3 regions of the Streptomyces boetiae genome follow, and region 2 is predicted to be linked to each of the others. Evidence: predicted binding sites of a transcription regulator. Region 2 holds the regulator's gene; each other region holds the start of a gene.

What was found. Region 2 encodes HrcA, which represses chaperone genes, less so after heat shock. Its sites were predicted from a motif close to TTNGCACTCNGNNNNNCNGAGTGCNAA; they were not measured.
Region 1: groL (chaperonin GroEL) is a predicted target of HrcA. The motif match lies at 811-837, and genes of this name have one in related genera.
Region 3: groES (co-chaperone GroES) is a predicted target of HrcA. The motif match lies at 1,688-1,714, and genes of this name have one in related genera.

The regions. Positions count from the first base shown of each region.
Region 1 covers NZ_JAVREN010000001.1:134,162-136,427, reverse strand. The annotation lists gene groL (chaperonin GroEL) at 968-2,266, shown strand, end outside.
Region 2 covers NZ_JAVREN010000012.1:20,142-22,407, reverse strand. The annotation lists gene RM780_RS10905 (MBL fold metallo-hydrolase) at 1-645, opposite strand, end outside; gene hrcA (heat-inducible transcriptional repressor HrcA) at 820-1,836, shown strand; gene dnaJ (molecular chaperone DnaJ) at 1,837-2,266, shown strand, end outside.
Region 3 covers NZ_JAVREN010000023.1:43,839-46,104, forward strand. The annotation lists gene groL (chaperonin GroEL) at 1-1,116, opposite strand, end outside; gene groES (co-chaperone GroES) at 1,222-1,530, opposite strand; gene RM780_RS16460 (polysaccharide deacetylase family protein) at 1,754-2,266, opposite strand, start outside.

The DNA.
Region 1 (2,266 bases), on a different contig from region 2:
GCGCTCCCGCGCCAGGCGGGGCGTTGCCCGCATTGCCGCCCCACACGGGGGGTTGCCGCGTCCCGGCCCCGCCCGGCGCTGCCCGCGCTCCCGCGCCCCGCGGGGCGTCGCCCGCATTCCCGCCCCACGCGGGGTGGCGCCCGTATTCCCGCGCCACGCGGCCTTGCCGCAGCGGCCCCCAACGGGGCGAGCCCGCCCACGTGGTCCCGCCCCACGCGGCCCTGGCGTAGCCGCTCCGCGCTCGCGCGCGGCCCGCCGCAGCCGCCGCCCGACGGTGCGGGCCCGCCCACGGTCCCGCGGCGCGCACGGGCCGCCCGCGCTCCGCGCTGCGCGGGGGCCTGCCCACGGTCCGATGCCGCGCGGCCCTGCCGCGGCCGGCTCCGCGCCCGCCGGCTCGCAGCCGCTCACCGCTCACCGCTCACCGCTCACCGCTCACCGCCCACTGCTCACCGCTCACCGCGCTCGGCTCACCGCGCTCCGCCCACCGCGCCCGGCCACGGTCCCGCACCGGGCGGCGTGCCGCCCGCGCTCCGCGCTGCGCGGGGGCCTGCCCACAACTCACGCGCCGCTGCGGGCCGGCCCGCAGCGCCTCAGCAGCGGGCCGGGCCCGGCCGCAGTCCCGCCCCCGCGCGGGCGCAGGAGGCTGGCCGCGCCCCCTCGCGGACCGCCCCCTCGCACCTCACAGCCGTCCGCTCCCGGCGCCGCGCCGCGCCGCGCGAGCCCCGCGCAGCGGCAGCGCCCCCGCCGCCCCCACCGGGCGCCCCGCCGCCCAACGCTTGCACTCGGAGGGGGAGAGTGCTAATCATGGCGTTAGCACTCTGAAGGTGAGAGTGACAAAAGCAAGGACCGGTTCGGTGAGGTCCACGGGCCCGGCGGGAGCAATGAACCGCCGGGCCGCAGGGCCGTCCGTCGCGGGCGCCAGCGCGGTCCGGAGCAATCCACCCCAGTCCTGGGAGGACCACTTCACATGGCCAAGATCATCGCGTTCAACGAGGAGGCGCGGCGCGGCCTTGAGCGCGGGATGAACCAGCTCGCCGACGCCGTCAAGGTCACGCTCGGCCCCAAGGGCCGGAACGTCGTGCTCGAGAAGAAGTGGGGCGCCCCCACCATCACCAACGACGGCGTGTCGATCGCCAAGGAGATCGAGCTCGAGGACTCCTACGAGAAGATCGGCGCCGAGCTGGTCAAGGAAGTAGCCAAGAAGACGGACGACGTGGCCGGCGACGGCACGACCACGGCGACCGTTCTGGCGCAGGCGCTGGTCCGCGAGGGCCTGCGCAACGTCGCCGCCGGCGCGAACCCGATGGCGCTCAAGCGCGGCATCGAGGCGGCCGTCGAGAAGGTCTCCGAGGCCCTGCTGAGCCAGGCCAAGGAGGTCGAGACCAAGGAGCAGATCGCCTCCACCGCGTCCATCTCCGCGGGCGACCCCCAGATCGGCGAGCTGATCGCCGAGGCCATGGACAAGGTCGGCAAGGAAGGCGTCATCACCGTCGAGGAGTCCCAGACCTTCGGTCTGGAGCTGGAGCTCACCGAGGGCATGCGCTTCGACAAGGGCTACATCTCGGGGTACTTCGCCACCGACATGGAGCGCATGGAGGCCGAGCTCGAGGACCCCTACATCCTCATCGTGAACTCCAAGGTCAGCAGCGTGAAGGACCTGCTGCCCCTGCTGGAGAAGGTCATGCAGTCGGGCAAGCCCCTGCTGATCATCGCCGAGGACGTCGAGGGCGAGGCCCTGTCCACCCTGGTGGTCAACAAGATCCGCGGCACCTTCAAGTCCGTGGCCGTCAAGGCCCCCGGCTTCGGCGACCGCCGCAAGGCCATGCTCGGCGACATCGCCGTGCTGACCGGCGGCCAGGTCATCTCCGAGGAGGTCGGCCTCAAGCTGGAGAACGCCACGCTCGACCTGCTGGGCCGCGCCCGCAAGGTGGTCATCACCAAGGACGAGACCACCATCGTCGACGGCGCCGGCTCCAGCGACCAGGTCCAGGGCCGGGTCAACCAGATCCGCGCCGAGATCGAGTCCTCCGACTCGGACTACGACCGCGAGAAGCTCCAGGAGCGCCTGGCGAAGCTGGCCGGCGGCGTGGCCGTCATCAAGGCCGGCGCCGCCACCGAGGTGGAGCTGAAGGAGCGCAAGCACCGCATCGAGGACGCGGTGCGCAACGCCAAGGCGGCCGTCGAGGAGGGCATCGTCGCTGGCGGTGGCGTGGCCCTGCTCCAGGCGGCCTCCGCCCTGGAGAAGCTGGACCTGGAGGGCGACGAG
Region 2 (2,266 bases):
GTCCGGCCCGGCCTGCGGCTCCCCGGACTCCTCGACCAGGTCCCCGCAGAAGACCACCGGCGGCGTGCCCGGCACCAGCACCGCCAGGTCCAGCGCGGAGTGCGCGGGCCCCAGGTCCGCCAGAACGGCCGCGCGGCCCCCGCCGAGGTCCAGCACCGCGCGCGACCCGCGCCCCGGCGACGGCGCCCGCCACGGGCGTTCCCGAGCCGCCGCGAGATCCGCCGCCGCGGCGGCCGGGTGCAGGCCGTGCCGCGCCCCGTCCGCCGCCGGATCGGCCGCCCCCGGCGCGGCCAGGAACGCCGCGAGCCCCGCCGGCCCCCACGCCTCGGCCGCCGGGAACGCCCCCGCGCCCAGCAGGTGGTCGAAGTGCGGGTGCGTGACCACCAGCCGCGTCACGCCACCCGGCGGCAGGCCCGCCCCCCAGGCCCCGGCCGCCTCACGCGAGGGGCCCGCGTCCACCAGCAGCAGGCCGCCCGGGGAGGCCACGAGCCCCACCGTCTCGTCCCAGCCGGGCAGCCGCCGCCGGAACACCCCGGGCGCCACCGCCTCCCAGCCTTCGCCCGGAAGCCACCGCTCCCACCCCTCACGGGGCTCCCGCCCGGCCCCGCCCGCACCGCCCCGCCCGCGCCCCGCGCCCGTGTCCATGCCCGGACGTTAACGGACGGGTGCCGGCGGGCAGGTGCTGCGGGAGATGTCAGTCTGCCGCCGCTCGTTCCCTGGCCGTGCTACCCGGCCGTACACTGGAGCAGGGTCTGGCACTCCCCGAGCGCGAGTGCCAGGGCGGCAGCCAGCGGCGGACGGCCGGACGGGAGGTGCGACATGCTCAGTGAACGCAGGCTGGAGGTGTTGCGGGCCATCGTCCAGGACTACGTCGGCACGGAGGAGCCGGTGGGTTCCAAGGCGCTGACCGAGCGGCACAACCTCCAGGTCTCCCCGGCCACGGTCCGCAACGACATGGCCGCCCTGGAGGAGGAGGGGTACATCGCCCAGCCGCACACCAGCGCCGGCCGGGTCCCCACCGACAAGGGGTACCGCCTCTTCGTCGACAAGCTCGCGGACGTCAAGCCCCTGTCCGCCCCCGAGCGCCGCGCCATCCAGAACTTCCTGGGCGGGGCCGTGGACCTGGACGACGTGGTGGCCCGCACGGTCCGCCTCCTCGCCCAGCTCACCCGCCAGGTCGCCGTGGTGCAGTACCCCTCGCTCAGCCGTTCCACGGTGCGGCACGTCGAGCTGCTCGCGCTGGCCCCGGCCCGCCTGATGCTGGTCCTCATCACCGACACCGGGCGGGTCGAGCAGCGGCACGTGGACTGCCTCGCCCCGTTCGGGGAGACCTCGCTGGCCGAGCTGCGCGCCCGGCTGAACAGCCGCGTCGCGGGCGAGCGTTTCACCGAGGTGCCGCGGCTGGTCGCGGACCTGCCCGACTCCTTCGACGCCGAGGAGCGCGGCACGGTCTCCGCGGTTCTCTCCACCCTTCTGGAGACGCTGGTGGAGGAGACCGAGGAGCGGCTGATGATCGGCGGCACGGCCAACCTCACCCGCTTCGGGCAGGACTTCCCGCTCACCATCCGCCCCGTGCTGGAGGCGCTGGAGGAGCAGGTGGTGCTGCTGAAGCTGCTGGGGGAGGCGAAGGATTCCGGCATGACCGTGCGCATCGGGCACGAGAACAACCACGAAGGACTGACCTCCACGTCGGTCGTCTCTGTCGGTTACGGTTCAGGCGACGAAGCCGTCGCAAAGCTCGGCGTGGTCGGACCGACCCGCATGGACTACCCCGGAACGATGGGAGCGGTGCGCGCAGTGGCACGTTACGTCGGACAGATTCTCGCGGAGAACTAAGTGGCGGCCGACTACTACGCCATCCTTGGCGTGCGACGCGATGCCTCGCAGGAAGAGATCAAGAAGGCCTTCCGGCGGCTGGCGCGCGAGCTGCATCCGGACGTGAATCCGGACCCCAAGACCCAGGAGCGGTTCAAGGAGATCAACACCGCGTACGAGGTGCTCTCCGACCCGCAGAAGAAGCAGATGTACGACCTGGGCGGGGACCCGATGAGCGGCGCCGCCTCGGCGGGCGCGGGCGCGGGCTTCGGCGGCGCCGGCTTCGGGAACTTCTCGGACATCATGGACGCCTTCTTCGGCGCCGCGTCCCAGCGCGGCCCGAAGTCGCGCACCCGGCGCGGCCAGGACGCCATGATCCGGCTGGAGATCGACCTCAACGAGGCCGCCTTCGGCACCACCAAGGACATCCAGGTCGACACCGCCACCGTCT
Region 3 (2,266 bases), on a different contig from region 2:
CAGCTTGGCCAGGCGCTCCTGGAGCTTCTCGCGGTCCCAGTCGGAGTCGGTGGTCTCGATCTCGGCCTTGATCTGCGCGACCCGGCCCGCGATGTCCTCCTGGCGGCCCGCGCCGTCCACGATGGTGGTGTCGTCCTTGGTGATGGTCACGCGGCGGGCGCGGCCCAGGACGTCCAGACCGGCCTGGTCGAGCTTGAGGCCGACCTCCTCGGAGATCACGGTGCCGCCGGTGAGGGTGGCCATGTCGCCGAGCATCGCCTTGCGGCGGTCTCCGAAGCCGGGGGCCTTGACGGCCACCGAGTTGAAGGTGCCGCGGATCTTGTTGACCACGAGGGTGGACAGGGCCTCGCCCTCGACGTCCTCGGCGATCACGAGCAGCGGGTGGGAGCCGCCGGCCTGCATGATCTTCTCCAGCAGCGGCAGCAGGTCCTGGATGGAGGAGATCTTGCCCTGGTGGATGAGGATGTAGGGGTCGTCGAGGACGGCCTCCATGCGCTCCTGGTCGGTGACCATGTAGTGCGAGAGGTAGCCCTTGTCGAAGGCCATGCCCTCGGTGAAGTCCAGCTCCAGGCCGAAGGTCTGGGACTCCTCGACGGTGATGACGCCGTCCTTGCCGACCTTGTCCATCGCCTCGGCGATCAGCTCGCCGACCTGCTTGTCCTGGGCGGACAGCGCGGCCACGGCGGCGATGTCCTCCTTGGAGTCGATGGGGCGGGCGGAGGCGCGCAGGTCCTCGGCCACGGCCTCGACGGCGGCGTCGATGCCGCGCTTCAGGCCGGCCGGGGAGGCGCCGGCGGCGACGTTGCGCAGGCCCTCGCGGACCAGCGCCTGGGCCAGCACGGTGGCGGTGGTGGTGCCGTCGCCCGCGATGTCGTTGGTCTTGGTCGCCACCTCCTTGACGAGCTGGGCGCCCAGGTTCTCGTAGGGGTCCTCGGCCTCGACCTCGCGGGCGATGGTGACGCCGTCGTTGGTGATGGTGGGCGCGCCGAACTTCTTGTCGATGACGACGTTGCGGCCCTTGGGACCAATGGTGACCTTGACCGCGTCCGCGAGCTTGTTGACGCCGCGCTCGAGGGCGCGACGGGCGTCCTCGTCGAACTTCAGAGTCTTCGCCATGGGTGTGGATGTCCCTCTGTCTTTTTTCGAATCGTCCGGGAACGTCACCGCGCCCCGGAGACGATCCGGTCCCGGGGCGCGGCGTGCAACTCGACTAGTCGCCGGTCACTTCTCGATGATCGCCAGCACGTCACGGGCGGAGAGGACGAGGTACTCCTCGTTGTTGTACTTCACCTCGGTGCCGCCGTACTTGCTGTAGAGCACGACATCGCCGACCTTGACGTCGAGCGGAAGCCGGTTGCCGTCCTCGAAGCGGCCCGGGCCCACGGCCAGGACGGTGCCCTCCTGGGGCTTCTCCTTGGCGGTGTCCGGAATGACCAGGCCCGAGGCCGTGGTCTGCTCGGCGTCGAGCGGCTGGACCACGATGCGGTCCTCGAGCGGCTTGATGGCAACCTTGGAGCTGACGGTCGTCACGATCCGACCTCCCCCTTCGGAGATCTCGCGGGGTCATGGAAATGGCTGGACTGCGACCTGGTGGACCCGTCGTCGCGGGTGCCGGATCCGCCTGTCGCGGGGTGGCTGGCACTCCTACGGTGAGAGTGCCAGCGTCGGCTCCGAGACTAGGCCGCCGTTAGCACTCAGTCAACTAGAGTGCCAACGCCCCGCCGGGCGCGTGCCGGGAGGGCTCCCGGGCGGGCTAGAGGTAGTCCTCCAGCCGGGCGACGGCGAAGCCCTGGCGGGTCGCCGTGTCCAGTACCCGCCGGACCATGTCCGTCATGCTGCCGTCCCACTCCGCCTCGCCGCGGAAGTGGGTCAGGATGATGTCACCGGGGTGGAATTTCCGGTCCTCGCGCCCCCATTCGATCCGGTCGGGGAACGCCTCCTCGGCCCACAGCGGCACGGCCCGCACCCCGCAGGAGGCGGCGGCGCGCAGAGTGTCGCGGTCGTAGGCGCCGTAGGGCGGGCGGAAGAGGGTGGGGCGCTCGCCGATCTCCTCCTCCAGGATGTCCTGCTGCTCGCAGATCTCCTCGCGCTGCTCGCGGTAGGAGAGCGCGGGGAGTTCGGGGTGGCTGATGGAGTGGTTGTGCACGCCCGCGCCCTGCCGGTGGGCCTCGCGGAAGTAGCCGTAGTCGTCCCGGGCCACGTGGTCGGAGAGGAAGCCGGACCAGGGGATCCGCAGGTCGTTCAGCATCCGCAGCAGGTCCGGGTC